2 regions of the Thalassospira permensis NBRC 106175 genome follow, and region 2 is predicted to be linked to the other one. Evidence: predicted binding sites of a transcription regulator. Region 2 holds the regulator's gene; the other holds the start of a gene.
What was found. The regulator HrcA, encoded in region 2, represses chaperone genes, less so after heat shock. The targets are predictions, from matches to a motif close to GTTAGCACTCNCCNNNGGNGAGTGCTAAC.
Positions count from the first base shown of each region.

Region 1: the regulator HrcA is predicted to act here: its motif matches at 9,973-10,001, upstream of groES (co-chaperone GroES).

Region 1 is NZ_AUNC01000019.1:2,426-18,067, reverse strand. Features, by position in the region: gene SMB34_RS10905 (ribonucleoside-diphosphate reductase subunit alpha) at 1-1,197, opposite strand, end outside; gene SMB34_RS10895 (glucose/quinate/shikimate family membrane-bound PQQ-dependent dehydrogenase) at 1,668-4,004, opposite strand; gene fliN (flagellar motor switch protein FliN) at 4,206-4,508, opposite strand; gene SMB34_RS10885 (PLP-dependent cysteine synthase family protein) at 4,692-5,795, shown strand; gene SMB34_RS10880 (Hsp20/alpha crystallin family protein) at 5,877-6,380, opposite strand; gene SMB34_RS10875 (NADH:flavin oxidoreductase/NADH oxidase) at 6,689-7,783, shown strand; gene groL (chaperonin GroEL) at 7,906-9,561, opposite strand; gene groES (co-chaperone GroES) at 9,621-9,908, opposite strand; gene rfbC (dTDP-4-dehydrorhamnose 3,5-epimerase) at 10,350-10,913, shown strand; gene rfbA (glucose-1-phosphate thymidylyltransferase RfbA) at 10,922-11,803, opposite strand; gene rfbD (dTDP-4-dehydrorhamnose reductase) at 11,807-12,709, opposite strand; gene rfbB (dTDP-glucose 4,6-dehydratase) at 12,712-13,767, opposite strand; gene glmS (glutamine--fructose-6-phosphate transaminase (isomerizing)) at 13,823-15,642, opposite strand, start outside.
Region 2 is NZ_AUNC01000012.1:63,025-78,666, reverse strand. Features, by position in the region: gene SMB34_RS07500 (NIPSNAP family protein) at 1-21, opposite strand, end outside; gene SMB34_RS07495 (DMT family transporter) at 51-968, opposite strand; gene SMB34_RS07490 (ArsR/SmtB family transcription factor) at 1,072-1,725, shown strand; gene SMB34_RS07485 (NAD-dependent deacylase) at 1,732-2,484, opposite strand; gene grpE (nucleotide exchange factor GrpE) at 2,636-3,277, opposite strand; gene hrcA (heat-inducible transcriptional repressor HrcA) at 3,327-4,385, opposite strand; gene SMB34_RS21515 (hypothetical protein) at 4,422-4,550, opposite strand; gene rph (ribonuclease PH) at 4,722-5,438, shown strand; gene rdgB (RdgB/HAM1 family non-canonical purine NTP pyrophosphatase) at 5,538-6,134, shown strand; gene hemW (radical SAM family heme chaperone HemW) at 6,248-7,441, shown strand; tRNA gene SMB34_RS07455 (tRNA-Leu) at 7,611-7,697, shown strand; gene SMB34_RS07450 (glycosyltransferase family 2 protein) at 7,835-8,785, shown strand; gene SMB34_RS07445 (O-antigen ligase family protein) at 8,782-10,041, shown strand; gene SMB34_RS07440 (ribonuclease D) at 10,163-10,774, shown strand; gene SMB34_RS07435 (KpsF/GutQ family sugar-phosphate isomerase) at 10,969-11,967, shown strand; gene lptC (LPS export ABC transporter periplasmic protein LptC) at 11,971-12,678, shown strand; gene SMB34_RS07425 (LptA/OstA family protein) at 12,675-13,538, shown strand; gene lptB (LPS export ABC transporter ATP-binding protein) at 13,650-14,381, shown strand; gene rpoN (RNA polymerase factor sigma-54) at 14,431-15,642, shown strand, end outside.

The DNA of each region.
Region 1 (15,642 bases), on a different contig from region 2:
GGACGCAGCATCGGCATGCTTTTTCAAGTGATCAAAAATCTGCTTGTTCCAGACTTTGCTCATCACCCCTTCAAGCGGCACTTTCTGCGCCTGAAGGAAGGAATGGAAGCCCATCACTCCAAGACCAACCGAACGTTCACGCATCGCGGAATATTTCGCACGCGCCATGGTATCGGGCGCATGATCGATAAAGTCCTGAAGCACGTTATCAAGGAAACGCAGAATATCTTCGATGAACTGCGTGTCATCCTTCCAGGTCAGATAATGTTCAAGGTTCAGCGACGACAGGCAGCAAACAGCAGTACGATCCCCGCCCAGATGATCCTTGCCGGTCGGCAACGTGATTTCCGAACACAGGTTCGACGTCTTGACACTAAGCCCGGCCAGCTTGTGGTGTTCCGGCACCGCACGGTTCACGGTGTCGATGAACAGCATATAGGGCTCGCCTGTTTCAACGCGCGATGTCAGCAAACGTATCCACAATGAACGCGCGCTGATTTTGCGGACAACATGCCCGTCTTTTGGGGATGTCAGCGCCCATTCTTCATCATTTTCGACCGCACGCATGAAGGCATCCGAAATCGCAACGCCCTGATGCAGGTTCGGCGTCTTGCGGTTCGGGTCACCACCGGTCGGGCGGCGCATCTCGGAAAACTCTTCGATCTCTGGATGGCTGACTGGCATATAAACCGCGGCCGATCCGCGGCGCAACGATCCCTGACTGATCGCCAGTGTCAAGCTGTCCATCACACGGATAAACGGCACCACGCCCGATGTTTTACCGTTCTTGCCGACCTTCTCGCCAATCGAACGCAGATTGCCCCAATACGAACCGATTCCGCCGCCACGTGCCGCAAGCCAGACATTCTCTGTCCAGATATCCACAATACCGCCAAGATTATCGTCTGCCTCGTTCAGGAAGCAGGAAATCGGCAAGCCTCGCGTGGTCCCGCCATTCGACAGGATCGGAGTGGCGGGCATGAACCAGAGCTTGGAAATATAATCATAAAGACGCTGCGCATGCGCTTCGTTGTCACCATAGTAGCTGGCAACGCGCGCAAACAGATCCTGATAGCTTTCGCCCGGCATCAGATAACGGTCATTCAAAACCGCCTTGCCAAAGTCAGTCAGCAATGCATCGCGCGAACGATCAACAATAACGCGCGCACCTTTTTCGTGCTGCACCACATCCAGCATCTTCATGCTTGTAGTCCCCTTACCTGAACGGTCGCACGTTGGCGGCGATCCGCTTCCTGTTTGTTATCTTCATCAAACGGCGTTTGCCTGATCCGGCCCCGGTTGACGGCCTGCCAGATCATGAAAAATAGCCGTTTCCAATGCCCGTTTGAAAATGGTTATGCCTGCTCAAAGCCGGATTGAAAACACAATATGTAGTGGGAATGAATAAAAAATCGTCAATTGATTGTATCAGTTCCGTTACAATCCCGGATATCCAATGATTCGCGGCAAAGGCATTTTTTACTCCCCCTGCGGTCAAGCAAAAGATCAGCAAAATTTTTGCGAACAGCTTGATCCCAAAGGTTGAGTTTGGGGTGATCAGCATCCTACAAATTCGCAAAACGCCAGTTGCGATTCCCGATTTGAATTGTCCCAAACAAAAAGCGCCCGGACAAACCGGACGCTTTTTACAGATATTCGAAACGTGCTTAGGGCAGTTTATAGGCCACCACGTAATCACCGGCCTTGGTTCCGATGGAACCGTGCCCACCAGCAACGATCAGCACATATTGTGTGCCGTCATCGGTGGTGTAGGTCATCGGCGTTGACTGCCCACCAGCAGGCAGCCGCGCCTCCCAAAGCTGTTTGCCCGTGGTGACGTCATAGGCACGGAAGTAGTTATCAACCGCCGCACCAAGGAACGCCACACCACCCTTGGTGATGATCGGACCACCGATGCCTGGCACACCAAGCTCGAACGGTAATGGCAGGGGTGTCATGTCCTCAACCGTACCGTTTTTATGCTTGTAAACAACCTCGCCAGTGCGAAGGTCCGCCCCCGCGACATAGCCCCATGGCGGAGCCTGGCACGGTACGCCAACTGGTGACAGGAATGGCCCCATATTGACTGCATAAGGCGCGCCTTCATTGCGGTTGATCCCCATCTCGCTGGCTTTTTCCGTACCGCGCGGCGGCACTTCGTCGCGTGGGATCAATTGCGATGTGAAAGCAAGATATGTCGGCATGCCGAACATGATCTGTTTTTCGGGATCAATCGCCACACTGCCCCAATTGAATGTGCCGAAATTACCGGGATAAACCAGCGTCCCTTCCAAAGAAGGCGGGGTGTAACGGCCTTCATATTTCAACTGATGGAACTGAATGCGACATGCCAGCTGATCAAACAGTGTAATGCCCCACATGTCCTTTTCCGTCAGCGGTTCGGGCATGAAGGTCAGGTCCGATACCGGCTGTGTCGGCGCCGTGAAATCCTCCGGGATCGCACCGCCAGGTGCGGGAACTTCCCTAACCGGAATGATCGGTTCGCCCGTTCGGCGATCAAGGACATAGATATCACCCTGCTTGGTCGGTCCGACAAGTGCCGGGACATTTTCACCATCGGATGTGGTGATATCGAGCAACGCGGGCTGGGCCGGAACATCCATATCCCAAAGGTCGTGATGCACCGTCTGGCGCACCCACTGGACCTGTCCGGTTTCAAGGCTAAGCGCAACGATGGATGATGAATAGGTTTCAACCTCTTCACTACGCCCCATACCCAATTGATCGGGCACCTTGTTGCCCAGCGGCACATAGATCATGCCGAGCTCCTCATCTGCGCTCGACACTGACCAGCTATTGGGTGAATTCGCGGTATAGGTCTGACCTTCGGGGATCGGTTCGGTCTGTTCCGGATTGCCAGAATCCCAGTTCCACACCAGCTCACCGCTATTGACGTCATAGGCACGAATGACACCCGACTGGGATTTGGTCGAATAATTGTCATTCACCGCGCCGCCAATAATGATCTTGCCATCAGCAACAACCGGCGGCGAGGTAGAATAATAATATCCGGCCGGGTTGTAGGGCATGCCCTCTTCCAGATGGACGGTTCCCTGATCACCAAAGTCGGCGCAAATCTCGCCGTTATTAGCATCAAGGGCAATCAGTCGCGCATCCGACGTCGGCAGATACACCCGTGCGGCACACGATGCATCTGCTGACATCGCGGTATCCTGATAGAATGTCACCCCTCGGCAGGTTTGGTGCTGCCGGTCGGTATTATCGGGAACTTCCGGATCAAACCGCCATTTTTCCTGCCCGGTTTTGGCATCAATCGCCATTGCCCAGCTATGCGGCGTACACAGATAAAGCGTGTCATTGATCTTAAGGGGGGTCACCTGATAGGTCGTTTCAGGCACGTCTTCGGACCGCCTGACATCGCCGGTCTGAAAAACCCACGCCTGTTCAAGTGTCGCAACATTATCGGTGTTGATCTGATCAAGAGGCGAATAACGTTGCCCGAACGGTGTCCGTCCATATTGATGCCAATCACCTGCCGGAACATCGCCGCCCAGGTCAGGATTGGAAACAACCGGGCTGTCGTTTAACTGGCCCTCGATTGCATGGGGGTTATTCATCATCGAATACACCGCAACAACAATCGCCAGGACAAGGCTGCCCTCCAGCACGAACGAACGTGTTGGTTTGACTTCCGGCACTGGCTGTCCGACCAGAAGCGTCTTGCGATAGGCAGGCATGGCAAGCCAAAGGCCGATCAAGACAATCAAACCACCGCGCGGTCCCAACTGCCACCAGTCAAACCCGACTTCCCAAACGGCCCAGCCAAGGCTTGCGATCATGAAAAGTGCGTAAAACGGTAAAACGACAGGTCGTTTTGCGAATGAAAGAGCCGCGGCAATCAGAAATGCCAATCCGGCAAATGCATAATACCAGCTACCATCCAGCAAAATAAGCCAGACGCCCCCGGCACCAAGTGCCAGTCCGATCAAGGCCAGCAACCCGGATGTCAGAATATTGATCATGAGATTGTCCTCGTTGTGCGTAAAAGCGGGACATAAGACACAGCCTTTGACCACAAAATGGCAGGTTAAAGGCAGTATCGGCATTTGTTCCAGAACGCACAGACAGCAACACCGGTTCCAACCAACATCGGGAAAAATAAAAACCACCGGCTGCCAACAATCCGGTGGTTTGCAAAATGGCCGAGTTCTTTGGAAAATCTCTTAGTGATGGGTCTCGATAATGGTGCCGGATTTAACAACTTCGGTGATCGTTACACCCAGGTTTTCATCCACGACAACGAGTTCCCCACGTGCCACCAACCGGTTATTGACGTAAATATCAACCGGCTCCCCCACTTTGCGATCCAGTTCAAGAACCGCACCGCGGGTCAGGCGCATCAATTGTGCAACCTGAATCTGGCTTTTGCCGATCACGGTCGATACGCGTACCGGCACATCATACGCCGCCCCGATTTCAGATGCAGCGTGACGTTTGGCAAAAGGATCGTCGTCGTTTTTAGCCATGGTAACCAGATCACCCGGATAAAATGGAAGAATCGCGAAACTCTATTCTAGAGGTTAGCTTTGAAAAAAGTGTTAGCAAGCTTATTCGCAAAATTTACGGTAGTTTTCTGTATAATAATCGCCTACATGAAGAAACCTTCAACGATCGCGTCACCAGCGCCAAACAGAAATACAGGACTTTTCATGAGCTACGATCGCCAATGGGTGGCTGATGCCATCAACATCATCGAAGCCGACTTCAACCGGTCTGCAGACACCCATCTGATCCGTCTTGATCTGCCGTCACTTGATGGCATCGGGCTTTACCTCAAGGATGAATCGACCCATCCGTCCGGCAGCCTGAAGCATCGCCTGGCGCGCTCATTGTTCCTGTATGGCCTTTGCAATGGCTGGATATCCAAAGACACCCCGATCATCGAGGCATCAAGCGGCTCCACCGCCGTGTCCGAAGCCTATTTTGCCCGCCTTCTGGGGCTTCGATTTATTGCGGTGATGCCCAAATCAACATCGCAACAGAAAATCGATCAGATCGCCTTTTATGGCGGCGAAAGCCATCTGGTCGAACACAGCGGCCAGATTTATGCCGAATCCCAACGTCTGGCGCGGGAACTGGGCGGCCATTACATGGACCAGTTCACCTATGCCGAACGCGCAACCGACTGGCGGGGCAACAACAATATCGCCGAAAGCATCTTTGACCAGCTCAAACGCGAACCCCACCCTGTTCCGCGCTGGATTGTTGTTGGTGCCGGTACGGGTGGAACATCTTCTACCATCGGTCGCTATATCCGTTACGGACAGATCCTTGGCATGGGATGCGAACTTTGCGTCGCCGATCCGGAAAACTCGGTTTTCTATGACGCTTATGAAACCGGCAAATGTGACATCACCGGGCAAAAGGCATCACGTGTCGAAGGCATCGGCCGCCCGCGCGTTGAACCAAGTTTTAACCCCAACGTCGTCGATCACATGATCCGCGTACCGGATGCCGGAAGCTTCGCCGCCCTGCAATATCTGGAAAAACATATGGGCCGTCGCTGCGGCGGGTCGACCGGCACCAACCTGATCGCCACCCTGTCACTGATCAGTCAGATGAAAAAGGCTGGCGAAAGCGGATCGGTTGTTACCCTTCTGTGTGATGGCGGTGACCGCTATCGCGACACCTATTATAACCCGGACTGGATCGCCAGACAGGGTATCGACCTTGCACCTTGGCATGCCGCCCTCGAAGCCTTCGATAAAACCGGTGTGTTTGAAATGCCAATGGATTGTTGCACGGCTCACTGACCATCGCCATGCGACCGCAGACAAAAAAGACGGGCGGATTTCTCCGCCCGTTCAGGTGCTTCATCAAGGTTGAGGCAAAACTTACCCGGAAATCGCAATCTTGCGCGGCTCCGGCTTCACTTCCGCTACTTTAGGGAGAGTGAGCGTCAGGACACCGTTCTTGAACGATGCCGCAATCTTGTCTGCATCGACGGTATCGGGCAGACGGAATGAACGTTTGAAGCTGCCATAGGTGCGTTCGACAACGCGAACACTATCATTGCTTTCACGGGTTGATTTCTTTTCACCTGTAATCGTCAGGACACCTTCAAGCACCGAGACATCAACATCGCCCTGTTCAACACCCGGAAGTTCGGCGGAAAGTTCGATATTGTCATCGGTCTCATGAACATCGATACGCGGGGTCAAAAGCTTTTGCGGCGCTTCATTGCCACTTGTATCGGCTGAATTCACAAGCCCGTCACGTCCAAAGATTGACCCGATCATACGATCAAAATCACGTCCGAAAACACCAAACGGATCACCATATGCCGGACGCGAAGCCAGACGACGAGCAGTACCATTTACAGTCTGAAGACCAGTCATAATTACCCTCCTAAACAGACAGGTAGTTCTTGCGCCACAGGTCCAGACATGCTGCAACCCTGACGCGTACAAGGCCACCATGGCCCTTCGATTCAACAAATAGATCAGGGTCATTTTTCCGCAAGTAGGTGCACGCATTTTTTTGAAAATTTTTTCGCTCCTTATCTCGCCCTCATCGGTGTCCTTATCTGACCGACCATTCCACAAGACGGAAAAGCCTAGGATCCCTATGGCGCGAACTGCAATTTCCAACTAGCTTCATGTCATTGTCGGCAGTCCCCCTGCCCCCACTGATACAGGACACCTCCATGAGCCACCTTTTTACGCCGCTCTGCCTTGGCAAGCTTGAACTGGAAAACCGCATTGTCATCGCGCCGATGTGCCAATATTCCGCCGATAACGGTAAAGCCACGGCATGGCACGACATGCATCTTGGCAATCTTGCCCAATCCGGTGCCGGCCTTCTGATAATCGAGGCATCTGCGATTGAACCCGAAGGCCGCATTACCTATGGCGATCTTGGACTATGGGACGATGAAACCGAAACAGCCCTTGGCAAGACCCTCGCCGCTGTGCGCAGCCATTCCGACATGCCAATTGCCATCCAGCTTGCCCATGCCGGGCGTAAGGCATCCTGCGAAAAGCCTTGGGATGGTGGTGGCGCCATTGCACCGGATCATGAAAATGGCTGGCAGGTTGTTGCCCCGTCCGCTGTTCCGTTCCGTGCAGGCGACCCGGAACCAGAGGCACTCAACACCTCACGCATCCGCGAAATCATTCAGGGCTTTGCCGATGCGGCCAAGCGCGCGGATCGACTTGGTCTTGATGCCATCGAAATTCACGGGGCACACGGGTACCTGCTCCATCAATTCCTCTCACCACATTCCAACAAACGCGATGACGACTATGGTGGATCGCTTGAAAATCGTATGCGGATCGTGATCGAGGTTTATGATGCAGTTCGCGCAGCTTTCGATCCAGCCAAACCGGTCGGCATTCGGATTTCGGCTTCTGATTGGGTCGAAGGCGGCTGGGATATTGATCAAAGCGTCGAACTGGCCCGTGTCCTGAAGGAACGCGGTTGCGATTTTATCCATGTGTCATCTGGCGGTCTTCACATCGATCAGAAAATCCCCGTTGGCCCGAACTATCAGGTCCCCTTTGCAGATCGCATCAAATCGGAAACCGGCATCACCACCATCGCGGTTGGCCTGATTACCGAAGCAGAACAGGCAGAGGCCATTGTCTTCACCGGTCAGGCCGATGCCATTGCGCTGGCGCGTGGCATTCTTTATGACCCGCGCTGGCCGTGGCATGCGGCAGCAAGCCTTGGTGCCGAGGTCAAGGCGGCCAATCAGTATCTGCGCTGTCAGCCACGCACACTTAAAAAGCTGTTCGGTTAATCTGAAAAATCCCCGCAACTCATCTGATTGCGGGGATTTTTATCGCAATCGATACAAAAACAAAAAGGGCCTCGCAAATGCGAGACCCTTTCCGTAGCAAGAAGGTCGGTTGGTGGTAAGGCTTAGAAGCCCATACCGCCCATGCCGCCCATACCACCCATGCCGCCCATGTCAGGCGCGCCACCGGAGGATTTATCTTCCGGCTTTTCAGCGATCATGCATTCGGTGGTGATCAGCAGACCTGCGACCGATGCTGCGTCCTGCAGGGCAGTACGAACAACTTTGGCCGGGTCGATGATGCCGGCTTTGACCAGGTTGGTGTATTCACCTTTCTGGGCGTCGAAGCCGAATTCAACATCGTCCTGCTCAAGCAGCTTGCCAGCGACAACTGCGCCATCAACACCTGCGTTCTGAGCGATCTGACGGACCGGAGCCTGCAGCGCGCGACGAACGATGTCGACACCGATGGTCTGGTCATGGTTTACACCTTCAAGACCGTCAAGAGCGCGGGTCGCGTACAGCAGAGCCGTACCGCCACCAGCAACGATACCTTCTTCAACAGCAGCGCGAGTTGCGTGCAGGGCATCGTCAACGCGGTCTTTGCGTTCTTTCACTTCGATTTCCGAAGCGCCACCGATTTTGATCACGGCAACACCGCCAGCGAGTTTCGCAAGACGTTCCTGCAGTTTCTCGCGGTCATAATCCGAAGTGGTTTCTTCGATCTGTGCACGGATCTGGCCAACGCGAGCTTCGATCTGGGCTTTCTCACCGGCACCATCAACGATGGTGGTTTCTTCTTTGGTGATGGTGATCGATTTCGCGGTACCGAGCATATCGAGCGTAACGCTCTCAAGCTTGATGCCAAGATCTTCTGAGACAACCTGACCACCGGTAAGGATGGCAATGTCTTCGAGCATTGCTTTGCGACGATCGCCGAAGCCCGGTGCTTTGACAGCAGCGATTTTCAGACCGCCGCGCAGCTTGTTGACGACGAGGGTCGCAAGAGCTTCGCCTTCGACGTCTTCAGCAATGATAAGAAGCGGCTTGCCCGACTGAACGGCAGCTTCCAGAAGCGGCAGCAGCGGCTGCAGCGAGGAAACTTTTTTGTCGAACAGAAGAACATACGGGTTGTCGAGTTCGGCAACCATCTTTTCCGGATTGGTTACGAAGTACGGCGACAGGTAACCACGATCAAACTGCATGCCTTCGACAACGTCGAGTTCGGTGTGCAGGCCCTTGGCTTCCTCGACGGTGATAACACCTTCGTTGCCAACTTTTTCCATGGCTTCAGCGATCATGTCGCCGACTTCACGGTCACCGTTGGCCGAAATGTTACCAACCTGTGCGATTTCGTCCTTGCCCGACACTTTACGTGCGCGGCTCTGGATGGCTTCAATTACTTTGGTCGTCGCAAGATCGATACCGCGTTTCAGGTCCATCGGGTTCATGCCTGCAGCAACAGACTTGTTGCCTTCACGAACGATTGCCTGTGCCAGAACGGTTGCGGTGGTGGTGCCGTCACCAGCCAGATCGGCGGTTTTGGAAGCCACTTCACGTAGCATCTGTGCGCCCATGTTTTCGAACTTGTCAGAAAGTTCGATTTCCTTGGCCACCGAAACACCGTCCTTGGTCACACGCGGTGCGCCAAAGGATTTTTCGATGACAACGTTACGGCCTTTCGGGCCGAGCGTCACTTTAACGGCATCAGCAAGGATGTCGACACCGCGCAGCATTTTGGCGCGGGCGTCGGTGGAGAATTTTACTTCTTTAGCAGCCATAGTATTCTTTCCTCTCTATGAGACGGATGAACGTGGATTTAAGTCACCAAAAGGCTGACTTATTCCATGATGCCCATAATGTCGGACTCTTTCATGATCAGCAGCTCTTCGCCATCGACCTTGACTTCGGTGCCCGACCATTTGCCGAACAGAACCTTGTCACCTGCCTTGACGTCAAGCGCGACAAGCGAGCCATCTTCTTTGCGAACACCGGAACCAACAGCGATGATCTCGCCTTCCTGCGGTTTTTCTTTCGCGGTATCCGGGATAATGATGCCACCGGCTGTCTTGGTGTCGGATTCGACACGACGGACCAGCACACGATCATGTAACGGACGGAACTTCATGTTAGACAACTCCGTGTTTAAGCTAAGGCTCGTTTTAAATTAAAACTAACCGGGATGAGCCCGTATTAGCACTCACCCCCGGCGAGTGCTAACAGCATGTATTGAAGCCATCGGAATTTGTCAACAGAAGAGAACAAAAGGACGCAAAAATGTCATGATTTTGGGGATTTTCTCGCACTTGCGAGAATGAAAACGGCGCGCTTCGCCCATGCGCCGCGCCACGATCATTTTCTGATGCCAGACCTATCACGCGACACTTCACATGACAAAGGGCAATATTGTGACACGATTTCCGAAACCCTTCATTCGCCAGCTTAAACTCATTGGCGGACTTTGATTTAACCAAATCCCCAATGCATCTTTATAAGTTATGCTAAGTAGGATATTCGTCTTGCAGGTCATTAGCCCGACTGGACCACTTGGGTCCCAAATGGTGATTTTATGAAGATCGAATCTCTGGAAATTCCCGAAGTCAAACTGCTCTTCCCGAGAAAATTCGAAGACGAGCGGGGATTCTTCTCCGAAACCTATAATCAGGAGGAGTTTTCAAAGGCCGGAATTACGCAGGATTTCGTTCAGGATAACCATTCCTTTTCCAAAAGCCCCGGTGTTTTGCGCGGCCTGCATTTCCAGCGCGAACCGTATGCCCAAGACAAACTCGTTCGGGTTCTGCGCGGTCGAATCCTAGACGTTGCCGTCGACATTCGTCCCAATTCGCCAACACTTGGCAAATCGGTTATTGCCGAAATCAACGCCGATGACTGGAACCAGATTTTTGTTCCGCGCGGATTTGCTCATGGTTTTCTGACGCTCGCCCCCGACACAGAAGTCGTCTACAAGGTCAGCAGGCCTTACACCCCCTCAGCCGAGCATGCCATTCTATGGAACGATCCCGATCTTGGTATCAACTGGCCGATGGATGAAAGCCAGCTGATACTGTCAGCCAAAGATACCAATGCGATGTCGTTCAAAAAGTATCTCGAAACAGTTAGATACGAAAACTGAACTGTCGTCTACATCCGATGCAGGCTGCGCAAAACGGATATTAGATAGTCGCGATACGAGCTGGCACCAAAGGCATCAATCAGCTTTTCAAATTGCCCCTCATCAATCAGACCTGTGCGTAATGCTATTTCTTCGGGGCAAGCAATTTTAAGGCTTTGCCGCTTTTCTACTGTTTCAACAAAGTTTGCGGCATCAAGCATCGCACCATGGGTTCCAGTATCAAGCCAGGCATATCCGCGCCCCATCTTTTCTACATGCAACTGCCCACGTTCCAGATACGCATTGTTGACATCGGTAATTTCAAGCTCACCACGCGCCGATGGTTTTATGGATCTTGCGATTTCAACGACCTGCGCGTCATAGAAATACATCCCGGTCACAGCATAATTCGATTTCGGCTCTTTCGGCTTTTCTTCAATTCCCTTTGCCATTCCCTTGTTATCGAATTCGACGACACCGTAACGTTCAGGGTCCTGCACATAATAGGCAAAAACCGTTGCGCCGGTGGTCTGCTTCATCGCGTTGACCAGAAGCTCGGTCAGGCCATGCCCGAAAAATATGTTATCCCCCAGAACCAGACAGCACGGGTCATCGCCGATAAATGCAGCCCCGACCCGAAACGCATCGGCAAGACCGCGGGGCTCTTCCTGAACGGCATATTCGATCTGAAGCCCCCACCTCTGACCATCACCCAACAGCTCACGAAATAACGGTAAATCGCGCGGCGTACTGATCAAAAGGATTTCCCTGATCCCGGCCAACATCAATGTCGTCAGCGGGTAATAGACCATTGGCTTGTCGTAAACCGGCAACAGCTGCTTTGACACAACCATTGTCGACGGATGCAACCGCGATCCGGTTCCGCCCGCAAGAATGATGCCTTTACGCATTTTCTATCTGCCCGCCTCAAGGTTGTTCAAACATGTCGGAAGGCTTTCCGAAATATCGGGCAGCCCATAACCGAAAGTATCGGTAAATTTCTGTGTCGACATTATGGAATAGGCTGGACGCCTGGCAATCGTTGGAAAGGCATCCGAGTTTACCGGATCAATCCTGCAATTTTTTCCAGTCCAATTTGCCCCAAACTGCGCAATCGCAGCATCCTGAATACGTTTGGCGAAATCAAACCATGTCGTCTGATTATCGGACACAAGATGATAGGTCCCAAATACGTAAAAATTCGGATCAAGTATCACCGGTAATAATCGCAAGGTCGCATTCGCCAGATCAATTGCCGATGTCGGACATCCATGCTGATCATTCACAATCGTCAGAACATCACGTTGCGTCATCAATCCCAGCATCGTTTTGACGAAATTCTTGCCAAACGGGCTGTAAACCCAGGCTGTGCGCAAAATAAGGTGGCGCTTAGCCGCAGCCCTCACCGCGCATTCGCCTGCCAGTTTGCTGGCACCGTAAACGCCAAGTGGCGCGGCCGGATCATCTTCGCAGTATGGGCGCTGTGACGCGCCATCAAAAACATAATCGGTTGAAAAATGGATCAGCGGAATATCAAGATCGTCGGCAGCACGGGCCATCATATCAGCGGCATCGCAATTGACCCGATAGGCGCTATCACGATCATTTTCAGCAAGATCAACAGCCGTATAAGCAGCCGCATTGATGATCACCTGCGGATCATTGTTGCGAATCACGGCGGCAATAGACGACAGATCGGATAAATCGCACTTGCTTCGGTCCAAGAGTGTCAAACGGACTTGAGGGAAAGTCGCGTCACATAGCGCCAGACTTCGTCCCAATTGGCCGTTTGCGCCAAAGACAAGTGCATTAATCATCACTATTTCACCGTTCCGAGGCGCTCACCTGCATATTTATCTTTCAGGATCGGCTCCCACCACGCCCGATTTGCCAGATACCATTTCACTGTCTGTTCCAGACCGCTTTCAAAGCTGTGTTTTGGTTCCCAGCCAAGCTCGTCGCGTATCTTCGATGGATCAATCGCATACCGCCAGTCATGCCCCGGGCGGTCGGTCACGAACCGAACCTGCGCCTCAAAGTCACCTGTCACTGCATCGGGCTGAAACCGCGACACAACATCAAAGATGCTGCGCACGACATCAATATTTGCAACTTCGTTGCAACCACCGACATTGTATTTCTCGCCAATTCGGCCCTTTGTCAGAATGGTAAAAAGCGCGTCTGCATGGTCTTCAACATGAAGCCAGTCCCGCGTGTTTTTGCCATCGCCATAAACCGGCAACGCCTTGCCATGCAAGACATTCAGGATCATCAGGGGGATCAGCTTCTCGGGGAATTGATAGGGCCCGTAATTGTTTGAACAATTGCTGATAATCACCGGCAACCCATACGTATGATGCCAGGCGCGCACAAGGTGATCCGATCCCGCCTTGCTTGCAGAATATGGCGAATTGGGCGCATAGGGGGTTTCTTCTGTAAAAAGCCCCTCGTCCCCAAGCGAACCATACACCTCGTCAGTCGAAATATGATGAAACCGGAAAGTCGACCGTCGTTCAGCAGATAAGCCGTTGAAATAATCCCGTGCTGCTTCCAGCAGGGTGAATGTACCAACAAGATTCGTCTGAATAAATTCAGACGGCCCGTCAATCGAACGGTCTACATGGCTTTCTGCCGCCAGATGCATCACAGCATCGGGTTGAAAATCTTCAAAGACCCGATCAAGTTCTGCCCGATTGCAGATATCCTGTTTTACGAAACAGTAGTTGGATAGCGAAGAAACACTTTCAACAGTGCGCAAATCAGACGCATAGGTCAGCTTATCAAGGTTGAGAACCTCGATCTTTTTCTGCCCGGCCAAAAGTCGGCAGACCGCCGACCCGATAAACCCTGCACCACCTGTCACAATGACTTTCATAGGCCCCGCCCGTTTATCCAACTACCTGTGCAACCTGTCGCCTGAAATATCGACCTTATTCCACCGTAACCGATTTGGCGAGGTTACGGGGCTGATCGACATCCGTACCCTTATGGACCGCCACATGATAGGCCAGCATCTGAACCGGAATAGTATACAGGATTGGCGCAACAAAATCGGCAACCTTTGGCAGCTCTACCGTGGCCGATGCCATCTCGCCAAGCTTCGCAAGTCCCTCTGCATCAGACAGGAAAATTACCCGTCCGCCGCGTGCGGCCGCTTCCTGCATGTTCGATGCAGTTTTTTCAAAAAGTTCGTCGGAAGGTGCAATCACGATGATCGGAACCGACTGATCAATCAGGGCAATCGGGCCGTGCTTCATCTCGCCCGCCGCATAGCCTTCGGCGTGGATATAGGAAATTTCCTTGAGCTTCAGCGCCCCTTCCATCGCAATCGGATAGCCAAGGCCGCGGCCGATATAAAGCACATCGCGCGCATCAGCGATATTGATCGCAAGTTCACGGATTTCATCGTCATGATGAAGGACTTCGGCCGCATGTTTTGGCACTTCGGTCAGCGCGTTGACGATGGCGGCTTCCTCGTCCTTGGCAAGAGTGCCGTTATCGCGCCCGATCGTCACGGCAAGACAGGCCAGAACAGTCAATTGCGTGGTAAAGGCCTTGGTCGATGCGACACCGATTTCCGGCCCGGCATAGGTCAGCAAGACCACATCGCTTTCGCGTGCAATCGTGCTTTCGGCCACATTGACGATGGAAACAATTTTCTGCCCCTTGGACTTCGCATAACGAAGGGCAGCCAAGGTATCAAGCGTCTCGCCGGATTGCGAAAGAAATAGCGCCACGCCCCCTTTTGGAAGCGGCGGGCACCGATAGCGGAATTCAGACGCGATATCGACATCAACGCCAAGCCCGGCATAGCGTTCGATCCAGTGCTTTGCCACCATTCCGGCATAGAAGGACGTGCCGCACGCCACAATCGTCAACCGGCTGACATCGTTAAACGAAAACGGCATATCGGGCAGCTTGATCGTCCGCGTCGCCGGATTGATGAAGGCATGCAACGTGTCGCCAATCACGGCTGGCTGTTCGAAAATTTCCTTCTGCATGAAATGGTTATAGTTACCCTTGCCCATCATGGCACCGGAAACAGCCGAAAGCTTTGTTTCACGGGTAACGTCATTGTCATGCTCGTCACGGACCTGAACACCATCGCGGGTCACTTCGACCCAATCACCTTCCTCAAGGTAAATCAGCCTGTTGGTCAGATGCGACAGTGCCATCGCGTCCGAGCCAAGATACATCTCGCCCTCACCCAAACCAACCGCAAGCGGCGTGCCACGGCGCGCGCCAAAAATCACGTCATGCTGCCCGGCAATCATGATTACCAGCGCAAAGGCCCCCTCAATCCGATGTAATGTGGCGGCGACTGCGTCACGCGGGGTTTTGCCCTGATCAAGGAAGTCGGAAACCAGATGCACAATCACTTCAGTGTCGGTATCAGTGGCAAAAACCCGGCCCTTGCCGGAGAGCTCAGCCTTGATTTCCTGATAATTTTCGATGATGCCGTTATGCACCACGGCAACCTTGCCATCGGTGTGCGGATGGGCGTTGTTTTCGGTCGGAACCCCATGCGTCGCCCAGCGGGTGTGACCAATGCCGACATCCCCCGCCAGCGGCATTTCCGCAAGACGGTTGGCAAGATTTATCAGCTTGCCTTCGGCCCGGCGGCGATCAATATGACCGTTAACAAGGGTCGCAATCCCGGCACTGTCATAGCCCCGATATTCAAGCCGTTTAAGCCCCTCAAGAATACGGTCGCTGACGCTGTCCTTGCCAATAATGCCGATAATCCCGC
Region 2 (15,642 bases):
GCGGATGAAACACGTGATCATTGGCTTTATATCCTTATTGGGAGACCATTTTATGATTTAGGAAAGGGTGACTGTCGCCAGAATGTGCGCGGCAGATTGATCATTGCGACGCCGACAAGCGTGCAGAGGATTCCAGCAAGAACCGGGGAACTTATGCTTTCACCAAGCAAAAGAGCGCCCAGCAAGACGCCGATCCCGGCACGCAGATAGCTTTGACTGGCAACACCCATTGAGCCAAGCGTGCGTAACAGCCTGAAATAGATCAGCAAAGCGATTGCCGTGCAAAAGACCGACAGGGCAAGCGTTGCAAGAATGGCGGACGTTGAAGGTGTCAAGGTCCAGGGTCGATCCAGCACCAGACTGGCCGGGATCAGAAAGGTGCTGGCCCAGATCATGGTTGCGGCGGCGGTAACGGTTGCGGGCAGGGCGTTGAAGCGCTTGCCATAGATTGCTGCTCCGGCATAGAGGATCGCTCCGGCCAGAACGGCAAGCTGCCCGCCAACATGCTGCCCTAGGCCGATAATCACACCGGGGCCGACAATCAGAACCACACCAGCAACGCCAAGGCACGCACCGACAAGACGAAACCGGTCAACCCGTTCATGCCGTGTCAGAAGGGCCGTGAACAGGAACACAAAAACCGGTGACGTCGAATTCAGCACACTGGCAAGGCCGCTTTCGACATGTTGCTGTCCCCAAGCAAGAATTGTCCATGCGCCGAGGCTGTTGAAAACCGACTGGATCAGCAATGTGCCGATAACCTTGCCATCGCGCGGAAAACGTTCGCTACGGCAGCACATGACGACTAGAAGAAACAGCGATGCGATGCCAACCCTGATCGCAATCAGCGTAACCGGTGGGATGTCGGTTAGGGCGATTCTGATAAACAGATAAGACGATCCCCAAAGCAGGGCGAGCAAAGTCAGCAAACCGATTTCAAGGGGTAGCGATATTTTGGACGATGTCATTCGGATCTCCGGGGCAGGGGCAATTCTGAACAAATAACCGATTGCTGGCGACCAATGCTTCGATTAATATCGAACTATGAAAGAAGGACCCGATATTGCCCGCGTGGCTGCATTGCTTGGCGATCCGGCACGCGCGAACATGTTGACCGCCCTGATGAGTGGCCGAGCCCTGACCGCGGCCGAACTTGCACAGGAGGCCGGTGTGACGCCGCAAACGGCGAGTTCACATCTGGCAAAGCTGGAGGCTGGTCAGATCGTTATCCCGCGAAAGCAGGGGCGGCATCGTTATTTTACGCTTTCGGGCCCCGATATTGTCGAGGCATTGGAAGTCCTGATGGGGATTGCCAGCCGGGTCGGACATAATCGGGTCCGAACCGGGCCGAAGGACCCGGCATTGCGCAAGGCACGTGTTTGCTATGATCATTTGGCCGGAGAAATGGGGGTTGCCCTGTTTTCGGGGCTTGAGGCCCGCAAACTGATTTCGACAGATCATAATGGCGTGGCTTTGACAGATGCCGGTGCAGATTTCGCCGAGGCGTTCGGGATTAATCTGAATGAACTGCGCACCAGCCGCAGGCCGCTTTGCCGGGAATGCCTGGATTGGAGCGCCCGACAATCTCATTTGGCAGGGTCGTTTGGTGCTGCGTTACTGGACCGGTTTTATGATCTGGGCTGGGCACACCGAAGTAAGGAGTCGCGTGTGGTGATTTTCAGCCCCGAAGGCGAACGCAACTTCAAGGCGCTGTGCGATAGTTAATAGTTGTCAGACTTGATCCATCAATAGGCTGTCGATCAGTGCCGGAACCAATTTAGTCGCCAGGCCATATGAACTGTGATCAAACAAGGACGCCCCGGAACCAGGTTCCAGGTTGATCTCGACCGTTTCTGCACCAGCTTCTTCACTGGCGATTTGGACGAACCCGGCAGCCGGATAAACGTTCCCTGATGTGCCGATGGAAATGAATAGGCCACATTTGGAAAGAGCAGCATAAATGCGTTCCATTTCAAACGGCATTTCCCCGAACCAGACAACGTGTGGGCGTAGGCCCCCGGTTTTGGTGCAGGAGGTACAGGGAGTGTCTCGTCCCAGTGGGGCAGACCAGACCGTCAGAAGCCCGCAATGATTGCAGCTGATTTTCAGCAATTCGCCATGCATATGGATAAGGTTTTTTGATCCGGCGCGGTAATGGAGATCGTCGATATTTTGGGTTACCAGCAGAACGTCGCTTGGCCATCTGGTTTCGAGCCGGGCAAGGGCAAGATGCGCCTTGTTTGGCTGTATCGCAGGGTCAAGCAGCCCTGCGCGTCTGTCATTGTAAAAGTGATGTACGAGATCGGGATTGTTGATGAATGCCTCAGGCGTTGCGACTTCGGAAATGTCATATTTTGCCCAGATACCATCTGGGTCGCGGAAGGTATGCAGGCCGCTTTCCTTCGAAATACCGGCCCCGGTCAAGATAACAATCGTTGCGGCTTCATCGCGCAGAATATTGATAATGTCAGGACGAAGCGGCATGGCGTGTTCCGATGTCATTGTTGCAACCAAGCCAGATTAGACCCGAAATGGACAAAATAAAACGGCCCGCCGTGAAAATGGCAGGGCCGTTTAAATATTTGATCTTTCAAAACCGGTTTGCGGATTCCCGACCAGAAATCAGCCAGCGCTATCAGGCAGAGGTGTCAACGTTGCTGCCAGGTTCGTCGTTTTTTGCGGCCTCCTGACCGGCGGGGTTTTTGGTGACCCCAACCATTGCCGGGCGCAAAAGGCGACCTTTGAGCACGTAACCGGCCTGCATTACTTGGGCGACATGGCCGTCTGGATAAGCAGGATTTGGCATTTCAAACACGGCTTGATGATGATTGGGGTCAAGTTTTTCCCCAAGCGGTTCAAGCTTTTCAACGCCGTTCTTTTCCAGTGCCTTAAGAAGCGTCTGTTCGGTCATTTCAACGCCTTCAACCAGCTTTTTCATCGTCGGGTCGGCATTGGACGTGTCGCCAGCAGCCTCAAGGGCGCGACGGAGGTTGTCACCTACATCAAGCAGTTCGCGGGCAAATTTGGTAATCGCATAGTTCCCGGCGTCCTCGACGTCTTTCTTCGCGCGACGGCGCGTGTTTTCCACCTCGGCGGCGGCGCGCAATAGGCGGTCTTTCAACTCAGCAACTTCTGCTTCAAGTGCTGCAACCGGATCTGTGGTGGCTTCGCCACCTTCGGCTTCGGTTGCTTCTGAGACGACATCCTCTGCGGCAGTTTCTTCTGCCGACGCGGCATCATGCAGATCGTCCTGGTTGTTCTTTGCGGTTTCCGACATGGCTAACCTGTACCTTCAATTTGTGTGGCCTGACACGCAGCGCCAACGTTTATCCAATCAGTCGCCCGACCAGCTTGGCGGTGTAATCGACCAGCGGAATGATCCGGGCATAATTGATCCGGGTCGGCCCGACAACCCCGATTGCGCCCACAATGCTGCCTTCGGCATTCTGATAGGGCGAAATCACCATCGAAAGCCCCGATCCGCCGAACAATTTGTTCTCGGACCCGATGAAAATCTGCACACCTTGGGCAATCGTGGTGACATCAAGCAATTCAATCATCTGATCGCGTGCTTCGAGCACGTTGAACAGCCTTCTTACGGTTTCGAGCTGTTCGATCGTGTCGATATTTTCAAGCAATTGCGACTGGCCCTTTACGATCAGGGACGAACCCTTGACCCCGCCGGCCCATGTCGCAAGTCCGGCATCAATCAGTCCAGCCGACAATTCGTCGAGTTCCTGTTTGATGCGGTCGCGTTCCAAACTCATCAATTGCCGGGCGTCATCAAGTGTCTTTCCGGCCAACCGGGTATTTAGATAGTTCGATGCTTCTGTCAATGCCGAGGTCGGCAAATCGGGCGGAACATCAAGGATACGGTTTTCAACATTACCGGTCTGCGAAACCAGAACCGCAAGGACCTTGCCCGGCGAAAGCGCAACAAATTCAATCTGTTTTAAACGGATTCCATCGGTTTTCGGTGCAACCACAAGCCCTGCACAGCGTGACAGCCCCGAAAGCATACTTGTGGCCTCGCCCAGCATCTGATCAAGGGAATATCCGGCCTGCTCGCAATTTTTGGTCAATTGATCGCGCTCGGCATTTGGCAGATCACCGACTTCCATCAGGGCATTGACGAAAAGACGCAGGCCTTTCTCGCTTGGCAATCGACCGGCCGAAACATGGGGAGCAACCAGAAGCCCCATTTCCTCAAGATCGGACATGACATTGCGGATGGTCGCCGCCGAGAGGTTTTCTGACATGCGGCGTGCGATGGATCGAGATCCGATCGGTTCGCCGGTTTCGACATAAGCATCTACGATCTGGCGAAAGACTTCGCGGGATCGTGCGTTCATGTCGCCCAGCAATGTGTCGTCAAACAGCGCCATGTCAAACCTGTCAAAACCAAATGTGTAGCGTGGAATTTAGTAAGGTGTCGGGCAGGCGTCAATGAAGCTGGCAGATTGGTGATAGCTGGTGGACGGGAAAACGATGGTATCAATCAGGAAGTTAGTCTTGCCAAATCTTTGAATTCGTCGCGAATCGAGTGCCATTTATGGTTTTTGCGCGTGGATCTGAGGCATGGTGTTGCTGGGATTTTGCCGTTATTTTCGGGGAAACTGCTGGACCTTTGATACGATGCTCAGTAGCTTTGGCCGCAATTTCAGCCATCGTTGATCAGCCATGCAGGTTGATCCGACCCAGAACAAAGAGGTTCAGACCCCATGCGTCCATCCGGCCGTAATTTCGATCAGCTTCGCGACGTTTCCATTGAGACAGGTGTTTCCAAATATGCAGAGGGCTCCTGCCTGATTAAATTTGGCGATACCCATGTGATTTGTACCGCGACGGTCGAGGACAAGGTGCCAGGCTGGATGCGTAATTCCGGCAAGGGTTGGATCACTGCAGAATATGGCATGCTGCCGCGTGCAACCGACAGCCGCATGCAGCGCGAAGCCGCACGCGGTGGCCAGTCGGGTCGGACCCAGGAAATTCAGCGCCTGATAGGGCGTTCGATCCGTGCGGTCGCTGACCTTAAGGGCATGGGTGAAATGCAGATGCGCCTTGATTGCGATGTTATCCAGGCTGATGGCGGAACACGCACCGCATCAATCACGGGTGCCTATGTTGCGGCCCATTTGGCGTTTCAGGGCGTACGCCGTCTTGGCCTGATCAAGGAAATCCCGTTGAATCAGCCGGTTGCCGCAATTTCGTGCGGTATTTATCAGGGTGAAGCGGTTCTTGATCTTGATTATGCCGAAGACAGCAATGCGGGTGCGGATGCGAACTTTGTTCTGGCGGGCAGTGGCGGCATTGTTGAGGTTCAGGCGACTGCGGAAGATGTGCCGTTTGATCGTTCTGCTTATGACAAGATGTTTGAACTGGCGGAAAAAGGCTGCAAGGAACTGTTTGCCAAACAGCGAGCAGCGATTGGCATCTAAGAATTTATTCGGGCGAGCCTGGATATGGTTCGCCCGATATTGTTTTTGCGGTTTTCAGCCGTCTTCGTCTTAACGACCCGAATATCTCTAGGCAGCATCATGGCCCGTCGCTTTACGGAAAAAAAACTCGTTATCGCCAGCCACAACAAAGGCAAGATCAAGGAGATTGCCGAACTGCTTGATCCGTTCGGGATCGAAGTGGTTTCAGCAGGCGATTTGAATCTTCCCGAACCCGAAGAAACCGAAAACAGTTTTATTGGCAATGCTCAACTGAAGTCGTTGGCGGCAGCAAAGGCCGCCAATCTGCCAGCCCTGTCTGATGATAGCGGCATGGCGGTTTCCGCCCTTGATGGGGCGCCGGGTATTTATTCAGCGCGTTGGGCCGGGCCGGACAAGGATTTTGATATGGCGATGGAAAAGGTCCAGAACGGGATCGGGAGCCATCCTGACCGTCGGGCGGCCTTTATCTGCGCCTTGTCTCTGGCTTGGCCAGACGGTCATGTGGAGAATTTTGAAGGTCGTGTTGAAGGTGAAATCGTTTGGCCCAAACGTGGCCGTCACGGTTTCGGCTATGATCCGATTTTCCAGCCAAAAGGTTATGAGCAGACCTTTGGGGAAATGGACCCGGCACAGAAACATGCAATGAGCCATCGCGCGGATGCGTTTCGCCAGCTGGTCAAGGCTTGCTTCGTGTAAGGATTTTAGGCGGCTAACTGCCTGCATCGAACCTATGCACGCATCGCTGATGTAACTATCGGTGGTGCGTGTTACTTTATCCGTCTTTCCCGCAGTCGAAGATCGAGAACCGCGTGTCCCTAGCAACCGCAGAAGCTGTCCCGTTTGGCATCTATATCCATTGGCCGTTTTGCCTGTCGAAATGTCCCTATTGCGACTTCAATAGTCATGTTGCTGACAAGGTTGATCATGCGCGCTGGAGGTCGGCATTGCGTGCGGAACTTGCCGCAGGTGCTGCGCGTCATCCCGGCCGCACGGTCGGATCGGTATTCTTTGGTGGTGGGACACCGTCGCTAATGGATCCGGAAACCGCAGGGGCCCTGATCGCCGATATCAAAACCTTCTGGCCGGTAACCGATGACATCGAAATCACGCTTGAAGCCAATCCGGGTACGGTTGAAATCAACCGGTTTTCGGCCTTTGCTACCAATGGCATCAACCGGGTCTCAATTGGTATTCAGGCGCTCAATGACCGCGATCTTAAATTTCTGGGGCGGGTGCACAATGCGGCTGAAGCCATGCGTGCTCTTGATGTTGCGGCGAATGTGTTTGACCGGTTTTCGTTCGATCTGATTTATGCCCGGCCCGAACATGATCCGAAAGCCTGGCGTCAGGAGCTGCGCGAAGCACTTGAGATCGCGCGCGGTCATATTTCGCTTTATCAGTTGACGATCGAACCGGGAACGCAGTTCCATACCTTGCATCAGCGCGGTGATCTCGTTGTACCCGATGAAGATCTTGCGACCGATCTTTATGAAATCACCCAGGAAGAAACCAAAGCCGCCGGTTATAGTTGCTACGAGGTTTCGAACCATGCCCGACCCGGGCAGGAAAGCCGCCATAACCTCGTATACTGGCGCTATGGCGATTATCTTGGCATTGGTCCGGGGGCACATGGCCGCGAAGCCGTGATTCAGCCAGATGGCAGCACGAAACCAATGGCGGTGCGCCGTCATCGTGCGCCGGAAATCTGGCTTGACCGTGTGGAAAAGCAGGGACATGGCACGCAGGAAGAAACCGCTTTGGTTGCGGATGAACGCCTTATTGAAATGGTGATGATGGGGCTGCGCCTGAATGAACCGATTCCGGTGGGACGCTTCGAGCGGATTATTGGCAAAGCCCCGCGCGAGGCATTGGATTCAGAACGGCTTGAAACCCTGATTGCGTCGGGCGATCTGATTTGCGATCAGGCAGGATTGAGCACGACCGATCAGGGGCGGAACCGTTTGAACGGGGTTCTCAGATACTTGTTCGACCATTCGGCGTGATCGCGGATGAGTGGGAAAATCAAGATTTTCCTTATGTCTTGCGACGGTGGGCGATTTTCAAAGACGCGTTTTGCAAAACCCTCAAAAAGGTTGTTGACACTGAAGTTTGGCAGCGTATATTGCGCCCCGTTCCGGCGGGTTCCGCCGGGTAAATACCACAAGCCCCTATGCCCAGGTGGCGGAATTGGTAGACGCGCTGGCTTCAGGTGCCAGTGGCCGCAAGGTCGTGGAAGTTCGAGTCTTCTCCTGGGCACCATACCCCAGCACATCGTCAATGTGCTGGGGTATTGTCGTTTTAGGACCTTTAAAGCCCTAGATACACATGACTTTTGCGTCGCGGCGCATCAAGCACTGTGTTAAGACGACGAAGTATCTGCATAGTTGAGAGTTGTGATGATTTCCTCTCCTTGTGATGGCATGATGCCTGATGTCAGTTTTGTACTGCCGGTGTTCAACAAGGAAAATGCTTTGCCGCATTTTTTTGAGACATTGCTTGCGCAACAGGGTGGATTTTCGTGCGAGGTGATATTTGTCGATGATGCGTCAACCGATGGCTCGCGTGCTGTTTTGGAGGGTTTTGCAAAGCAGTACGATTTTGTTTGCGTCATTGCCAATGATGACAATGCCGGTCCCGCGATCCGGCTAAATCAGGGCGCGGAACGCGCGCGTGGCAAATATCTTGCGTTATTTGATTGTGACGAGCTTCTGGCGCCCGATGCGGTTTCCTGCATGCTCCGGCTTGCCGAAGAATACGATGCTGACATGGTGCATGGCCGCGGACGAAAGACTGACGCAATAATTGCCCGGGCAAACATCGACATGATTGGCAACAATATTGATGCCAAGATATTTGATGATGCCTTGGAGCGGATTTTAGGCCGTGGCATGGTTAGAATGACTTGGCTGGTTGAGAGGAAGTTGTTTGAAAAATCAGGGGGATGCGACCCTGACATCTTCATTCAGGACGAGTCTTTGCCTTTGAGATTGTCATACCATGGTCGTCGGGTCGTTGATGCCGACATGGTTGTGACACTTGTTCCGGACGCAGGTAGTCACCTCTCGGCAAATAAAATGCAGCAACATCATGATCGTTTTTTTGCCTATGCAAACTTTTTACGCGCCCATCCCGAGCTGGGCTTGGCGAAGCGTCGCAAAGTGTTTGGCAAATGTATTTCTGCTGCACGTAAAGCCAAGCGTGATGGTGCGCCGTTCAATTGGCTTGATCTTCAGCTTCAATATCTGGCAAACAAACTTTCTATTGGCCCTGCTGATTCAACGAGTTTGAACCGCTTCGTGCCTGTTTTTGAACAAATTTCCGGCATCAGGAGGCCGATCAAACCGTGATTTCCGCCCAGTCTTCCAGTGTGTTTGATCGCCGTATGCATATTGCTGCGACATTCCTCCTTTGCACGATCCCAGCCTTCCTGTTGTTTGCGCGTGGCGTTTCTGATGGTGCTTTGGTTTTAATCGGACTGTTGTTTCTCGTGCGTAGTGCCGTGTACCGGGATTGGTATTGGGTGCGAGAAGTAGATATCGCGATCCTTTTGATGATCTGGCTGATCCTGAATTTACTGGTTTCACCCTTTGCCGAATTTACTGGCAAAAGTTTCGGGCGATCAGCGAGCTGGATACGGTTTGTGATTTTCTATGCGGCAGTAACGCGTTGGATTCTCGCTGATGAGAAAGCTGTTCGATGGGTTTGCAAGGCTTTTATGATAACGGCTGCTGTAGCGGTTGCTGACGCGTTTTATCAGTTCTTTGTCGGTTATTCCCTGTTGGGGGGGCAGCTGATGACCGGTCGGCTTACGGGTCCGCTAGATCGACCGAATATCGGAATATACCTTGCTAAGACTGGCTTTGCGACGATCACATTGGCTTGCGCCTTATGCATTTCGACTTCAAAACAAAATATCTTTCGTATCAGCTTGGCGACTTTCCCCTTTTTGCTTGCAATTATTTTTCTGAGCGGTGAACGCACTGCAAGTGTGCTGACCCTTTTGGCGGTTGGTTCCGGTTTGATTGGCTTGTTTTTTGTTGGTGGAAAAAGCCGCCATGCTGCAGCGGCAATCGCTGCTCTTGTTGTGGGTGGAATCGGCGCACTTCTTATATTGAGTGATCGCATTCTTGCACGGGTTATGGCGCTCGGGAATGTTGTCAGTGACTATAGCAATTCGATCTATGGTGAGCTGACATCACTTGGTTGGCGCTTGTTTGCGGAACATCCTATTACCGGGACCGGTATGGGAAACTTTGGTCTCGTTTGTCCGAGTTACGAAGCACAAGGCTTGATTAGCGAATGTCATCCCCATCCGCATAACTTCTATGTAGAATGGTTGTCGGATACTGGATTACTGGGCACTTTGCCTTGGTTGGCTTTTGTTGGAATACTTGTTTGGGCTGGGCTGCGCCATTTCCGGAACGGGGATCGCCAAAGTCTGGTCGCTGGTTTGTATTTCGGTACGCTGGTTCTGTCCTTATTTCCGTTGGCGGCAACACAAAGTGCATTTTCAAATTGGCCTGCGATTGTTGCGTGGAATTCGATTGCTGTTGCCGTTGCTGCGTTGCGCTTGTCTGAAAAACATCAGGTTAAATCTGTGTGATTGATTGGGCTTTTTGCGAAATTTCATTGACGCAAAAAGCTGATCTTGGTGAGTCTTTTGCATCGCGACGTTGGTAATGCTGTGTTAATACAGCGTCAAACCAGCATTCTGGAGAATTGCGATGACCAATTTCCTTCATCATGGAGACTTGCCCGACGGGCTTGATCTTGGCAAAACCGTTGCCATTGACAGTGAAACCATGGGCCTTAATCCGCATCGTGATCGTCTTTGTGTGGTCCAGCTTTCGGCGGGGGATGGCGATGCTCATCTGGTGAAGTTTGACGTGGAAAGCTACGAAGCGCCCAACCTTAAAAAGCTTTTGTCCGATCCGTCGGTTTTGAAGCTGTTTCACTTTGGGCGGTTCGATATTGCTGTGATGGACAAGTATCTTGGTGTGCGGTGTGCACCAGTCTATTGCACCAAGATTGCATCCAAACTCGTGCGCACCTACACCGACCGCCATGGTTTAAAAGACCTTGTAAGGGAGCTGGTTGGAATCAACCTCGACAAGCAACAGCAAAGCTCTGACTGGGGTTCTTCTGATCTGTCAGATGAACAGATCGCATATGCCGCGTCCGATGTGCTGTATCTGCACAAGGCCAAGGAAGAGCTTGATCGTCGTTTGGCGCGCGAAGGAAGAACGGAACTGGCCCAGGCCTGTTTTGAGTTCCTGCCGACACGGGCGACACTTGATCTTGCTGGCTGGGAAGAGACAGACATTTTTGCCCACTGATTTGCCTTTTTGGTGTGTTGAAATTTTTCCTGGTGAGCCTGCATTGTTAATTCTGCGTCAACGGCATTTGGCGTAAGGGAATGATCCCTTCCGACATCATTAACCTGATCGTTGCTTTTGTCGCTTGCCAGTGCAGATGATCCCGCCCATCTTTCCCCGTAGTTAGTTCCGCCGGGAAACGCATAAAGAAACTGATGACAGTGACCCCGAAACCGCAAAACACGCCTGAACCGGCATCGGAGAAAGACCTTGAAGTCGCCCGCCGGGTTCTGGCAATTGAAGCCGATGCACTCAGTGATCTTGCAAAATCCTTAAACGGCGATTTTTGCAAGGCAATCGATCTGATCGAGAGCCTTGCGGGCCGCCTTGTCGTAACCGGCATGGGTAAAAGTGGTCATATTGCCAAAAAGATCGCAGCAACTTTTGCTTCGACAGGAACGCCATCCTTCTTTGTGCATCCGGCTGAAGCCAGCCATGGCGATTTGGGGATGATCGGCAAGAATGATGCCGTCTTGGCCCTGTCGAATTCAGGCGAAACACCAGAACTGTCAGATATCATCGCGTATACGCGCCGCTTTAACGTGCCGTTGATCGGTATGACCCGGCGTCCGGAAAGTTCGCTGGCAGCTCAATGTGATTATCCGCTGATTCTGCCCAATAGCCCGGAAGCCTGCCCGAACAGGCAGGCACCGACGACGTCGACGACAGCGATGCTGGCTTTTGCCGATGCGCTTGCTGTGACTTTGATGGAGCGTCGTGGTTTCAGCGCCGATGATTTCCGCACATTCCACCCTGGTGGCAAACTGGGGCAGCGATTGCTGCGTGTTAGTGACGTTATGCATGACGTTGCGGATATTCCACTTATTGGGGAAAATGCGCTGATGTCCGAGGCATTGGTCATCATGACTGGCAAGTCATTTGGCTGTGTCGGTGTGCTCGACGATACAGGCGTGATGAGCGGTATCGTAACGGATGGTGATCTACGCAGGCATATGGCAGACAATCTGGTGGCAATGCGGGTCGGTGATGTGATGACACCCAATCCCAAGGCGACCAAATCCGATGTTCTGGCTGTCGAGGCACTTGCGATTATGAATGATCGCAGCATCACGGCCTTGTTTGTCGTTGATGATGCAGGCAAGCCGGTTGGCCTTGTGCATATTCATGACCTTCTGCGTTTGGGGGTTGCGTAATCCATGAGCGAAGAACGGAAGGCCGAGATCGAGAGGGCCGCGCGTAATGCGCGCATGAACGATCGTCTTCCGTCCGGGCGGCGGGACGTGCGAATCAATCCGTTTCGCCGTTCGATCGTTAACATGCTGAAACTTGTGCTGCCGTTGATTGCGGCATCGCTTGTTGCTCTTGTTGTGCTGTGGCCACAAATCGAGAAGGTTCAGGAAAGCGGTTTTCGTCTTGGCTTTTCGACCACACCCGATGATTTGATGGAAAATGTTACCATGAGCAATCCGCGCTTTTTTGGCGTGGATGGGAATAAGCAACCCTTCACCGTCACAGCCAACGACGCGGTTGAGCAACCGGAAAGCGGCGAGCGGCTGGCACATGTGCATCTTGATGCACCGCAGGCTGATATAACGCTTGAAGATGGTTCGTGGATTGCACTTACGGCGGATGAAGGTTTTTATACCCAGTCCGATGAATTGCTTGATCTGGTCGGGACCGTGAATATGTATCACGATCAGGGGTTTGAAATTCATACCGAGCAGGCCGAGATCGCATTGAATAGCGGCAGTGCCAAAGGCAATGAACCTGTCGATGGACAGGGACCGTTCGGGACGATCAAATCTGACACCGGGTTTGAGCTTGAGGACAAGGGTGCCGTGATCCGCTTTTTGGGGAATGCTCGTCTGGTGATTTTCGATAGTGCTTTGAAAGGTAAATCATGATCGCAGTTGCGCGTTTTGCGGTGCGCCGTTTTTTGATGGCGACAGTTTTTGGGGGCGCGCTGCTGGTTCCCTCAGTGGCGGCATATGCCGATCCACTTGGTCTTGCCCAAAGTGGAAGCGGGGGGCTTGAGGTCGAATCCGATAACGGCATTGAATGGCGTCGTAACGAGCAGGTCCTGATTGCGCGAGGTAATGCGGTGGCTAAACGCGGCAATTCCCGTGTGGACGCAGATGAACTGCGTGCCCTTTATCGGGATCGTGACGGTCAAAGCGAGATTTACCGTATCATTGCCACGGGCAACGTAAAACTGTCTTCAGAAACCGATGTCGCAACCGGTGATCAGGCGATTTATGACATTGACGATGCCGTTGTCGTTTTGACGGGTAAAGATCTGCGATACAAAACACCCAATGAAACCCTGACCGCTGAAGAAAGCCTTGAATACTGGGAAACCGAACGTATGGCGGTTGCACGTGGTAATGCGGTTGCCGTTGCCGATGATCGTACCCTTCGCGGTGATGTTCTGACGGCACGGTTCGAAGCAGGCAAGAATGGCGAAAACGAACTGAGCCGCATTGACGGTGATGGAAATGTTACCATCCGAACGTCAACCGATTTTGTGGTTGGCAATCAAGGCGTTTATGATGCGAAAACGGGTATCGCAACCCTTGTCGGATCGGTTAAGATCACGCGCGGCGAGAACCAGCTGAATGGGGATCGCGCTGTTGTCGACCTGAATACAGGTGTCAGCCGATTGACCGCCAGCGGAAATGGCGATGGCAAAAGCCGCGTTCGCGGTTTGCTTGTGCCGGAAAAAGACGACGAAAACAGCCCGGGCCAATCCGGGAATGGCAACTGACGAAGGGTCGGGAATTTGTTCTGGTCGCGCAAAAGCGGAAAAACCGACAACACACATGCACCAAAGACCGGTAGTGGCAGCAATGCATCCTCCGGTACGGGCCCGCGGCTGGTGACAGCCAACAAGGGGCTGGTGGCGCACAATCTTGGCAAGAGCTTCAAGAAGCGACCGGTGCTTAAAGACGTGTCGATGTCGGTACAACGCGGCGAAGCCGTCGGCCTTCTGGGACCAAATGGTGCCGGAAAGACAACCAGTTTTTATATCATCACGGGTCTGATTTCTCCGGATCGGGGGAATATTTCGCTTGATGGGCGCGATATCACCATGATGCCGATGTATCAGCGTGCACGCATGGGAATCGGTTATTTGCCGCAGGAAGCATCGATTTTCCGCGGGATGACGGTCGAACAGAACATCATGGCGGTTCTGGAGGTCGTGGAAGATGACCGGATCAAGCGTGAACAGAACCTGGAAGATCTTCTGGCTGAATTTGCCATCGAGCATTTGCGCCGCACTCCTGCCCTTGCCCTGTCGGGTGGGGAACGCCGCCGTTGCGAGATTGCACGTGCCCTTGCGGCCCATCCGAACTTCGTTCTGCTGGACGAGCCGCTGGCTGGGATTGACCCGATTGCGGTCGGTGATATTCGCGATCTTGTACGTCATCTGAAAGATCGTGGCATTGGGGTCTTGATTACCGACCACAATGTGCGCGAGACTCTGGACATCATTGACCGGGCATATATCTTGCATGACGGTCGGGTTTTGATGGAAGGTGGTCCTGACGAAATCGTCAGAAATGACGATGTCAGAAGGGTTTATCTGGGTGATCGTTTCAGCCTTTGATCACACACCTTGTTTCTAGGGGGTTCGGATTGACGAGGGGTAGTTCATAATGGCCCTGAAGGCGCGGCTTGATCTTCGTCAGTCTCAGTCTCTCGTCATGACGCCTCAGTTGCAGCAGGCGATCAAACTGCTGCAATTTAACAACATCGAACTTTCCAATTTCATTGATAGTGAATTGCTGGAAAATCCGCTGCTGGAACGCGCAGATCCGGGGCAAACCTTTGCCGAAACAGGTGACGGGGCCGTCGGGAATGGCGATCAGGGTATCGATTCCCGTACCAGTGATGATTTTTCGGATCGAGAAGATCGTTTTGGCACCGACCGCCTGACGTCAAGTGAAACCATGAGCACCGGCGATTCCGGTCCGCTCGATTGTGCGCCAGATGCCCTTTACAACGGCGAAGGTGAAATCACTCCCGATGGTGCCCCGGTTGCCGGAAACCATGATTATTCTTCGCCCTATAGCGGTGGAACGGGTGGTGGAGGCAGCGGCGAAGATCTGCCGGGCCTGGAACAGACGCTTGCCGACAAGGCGACACTTCGTCAGTCACTTGATGATCAGCTTAACATCGCGTTTGCGGATGCCATTTCACGCATGATTGGCAGCTACCTGATCGATATGCTTGATGAAAATGGCTATGTCGCCGGGCCGCTTGAAGAGGTTGCCGAGGCACTTGAATGCGAAATGAGCGATGTATTGCGCGTTCTTGCCGTTATGCAGGGATTTGAGCCAGTGGGCATCTTCGCCCGCGACCTTGCCCAATGCCTCGAACTGCAATTGCGTGAGCTTAATCGGTTTGATCCGGCGATGGCAGCGTTGCTGGCCAATCTGGATTTGCTTGCGCGTCGTGAATTTGATCGCTTGCGCCGGATATGCGGCGTGGATAACGATGATCTTTCGGACATGATTTCCGAAATTCGCACCCTTGATCCGCGTCCGGGGCGAACCGCCGATGGGGAACCGGCAACGCCGGTCATTCCCGATGTTTTGATGCGCGCAGCCGGAAGCGGCAACTGGCATCTTGAACTGAACAGCGATGCATTGCCGCGCGTATTGGTGAACGAGGATTACGCCGTAACGATAGGACAGGGGCTGCGTAATCGCGAGGAACGAAGTTTTCTTAGCGAGAAGCTTCAAAACGCCAATTGGCTGGTAAAGGCACTGCACCAACGTGCTACCACGATCATGAAAGTCGCAAGCGAGATCGTGCGTCAGCAGGATGGATTCTTCAATTACGGCGTATCGCATTTGCGCCCGTTG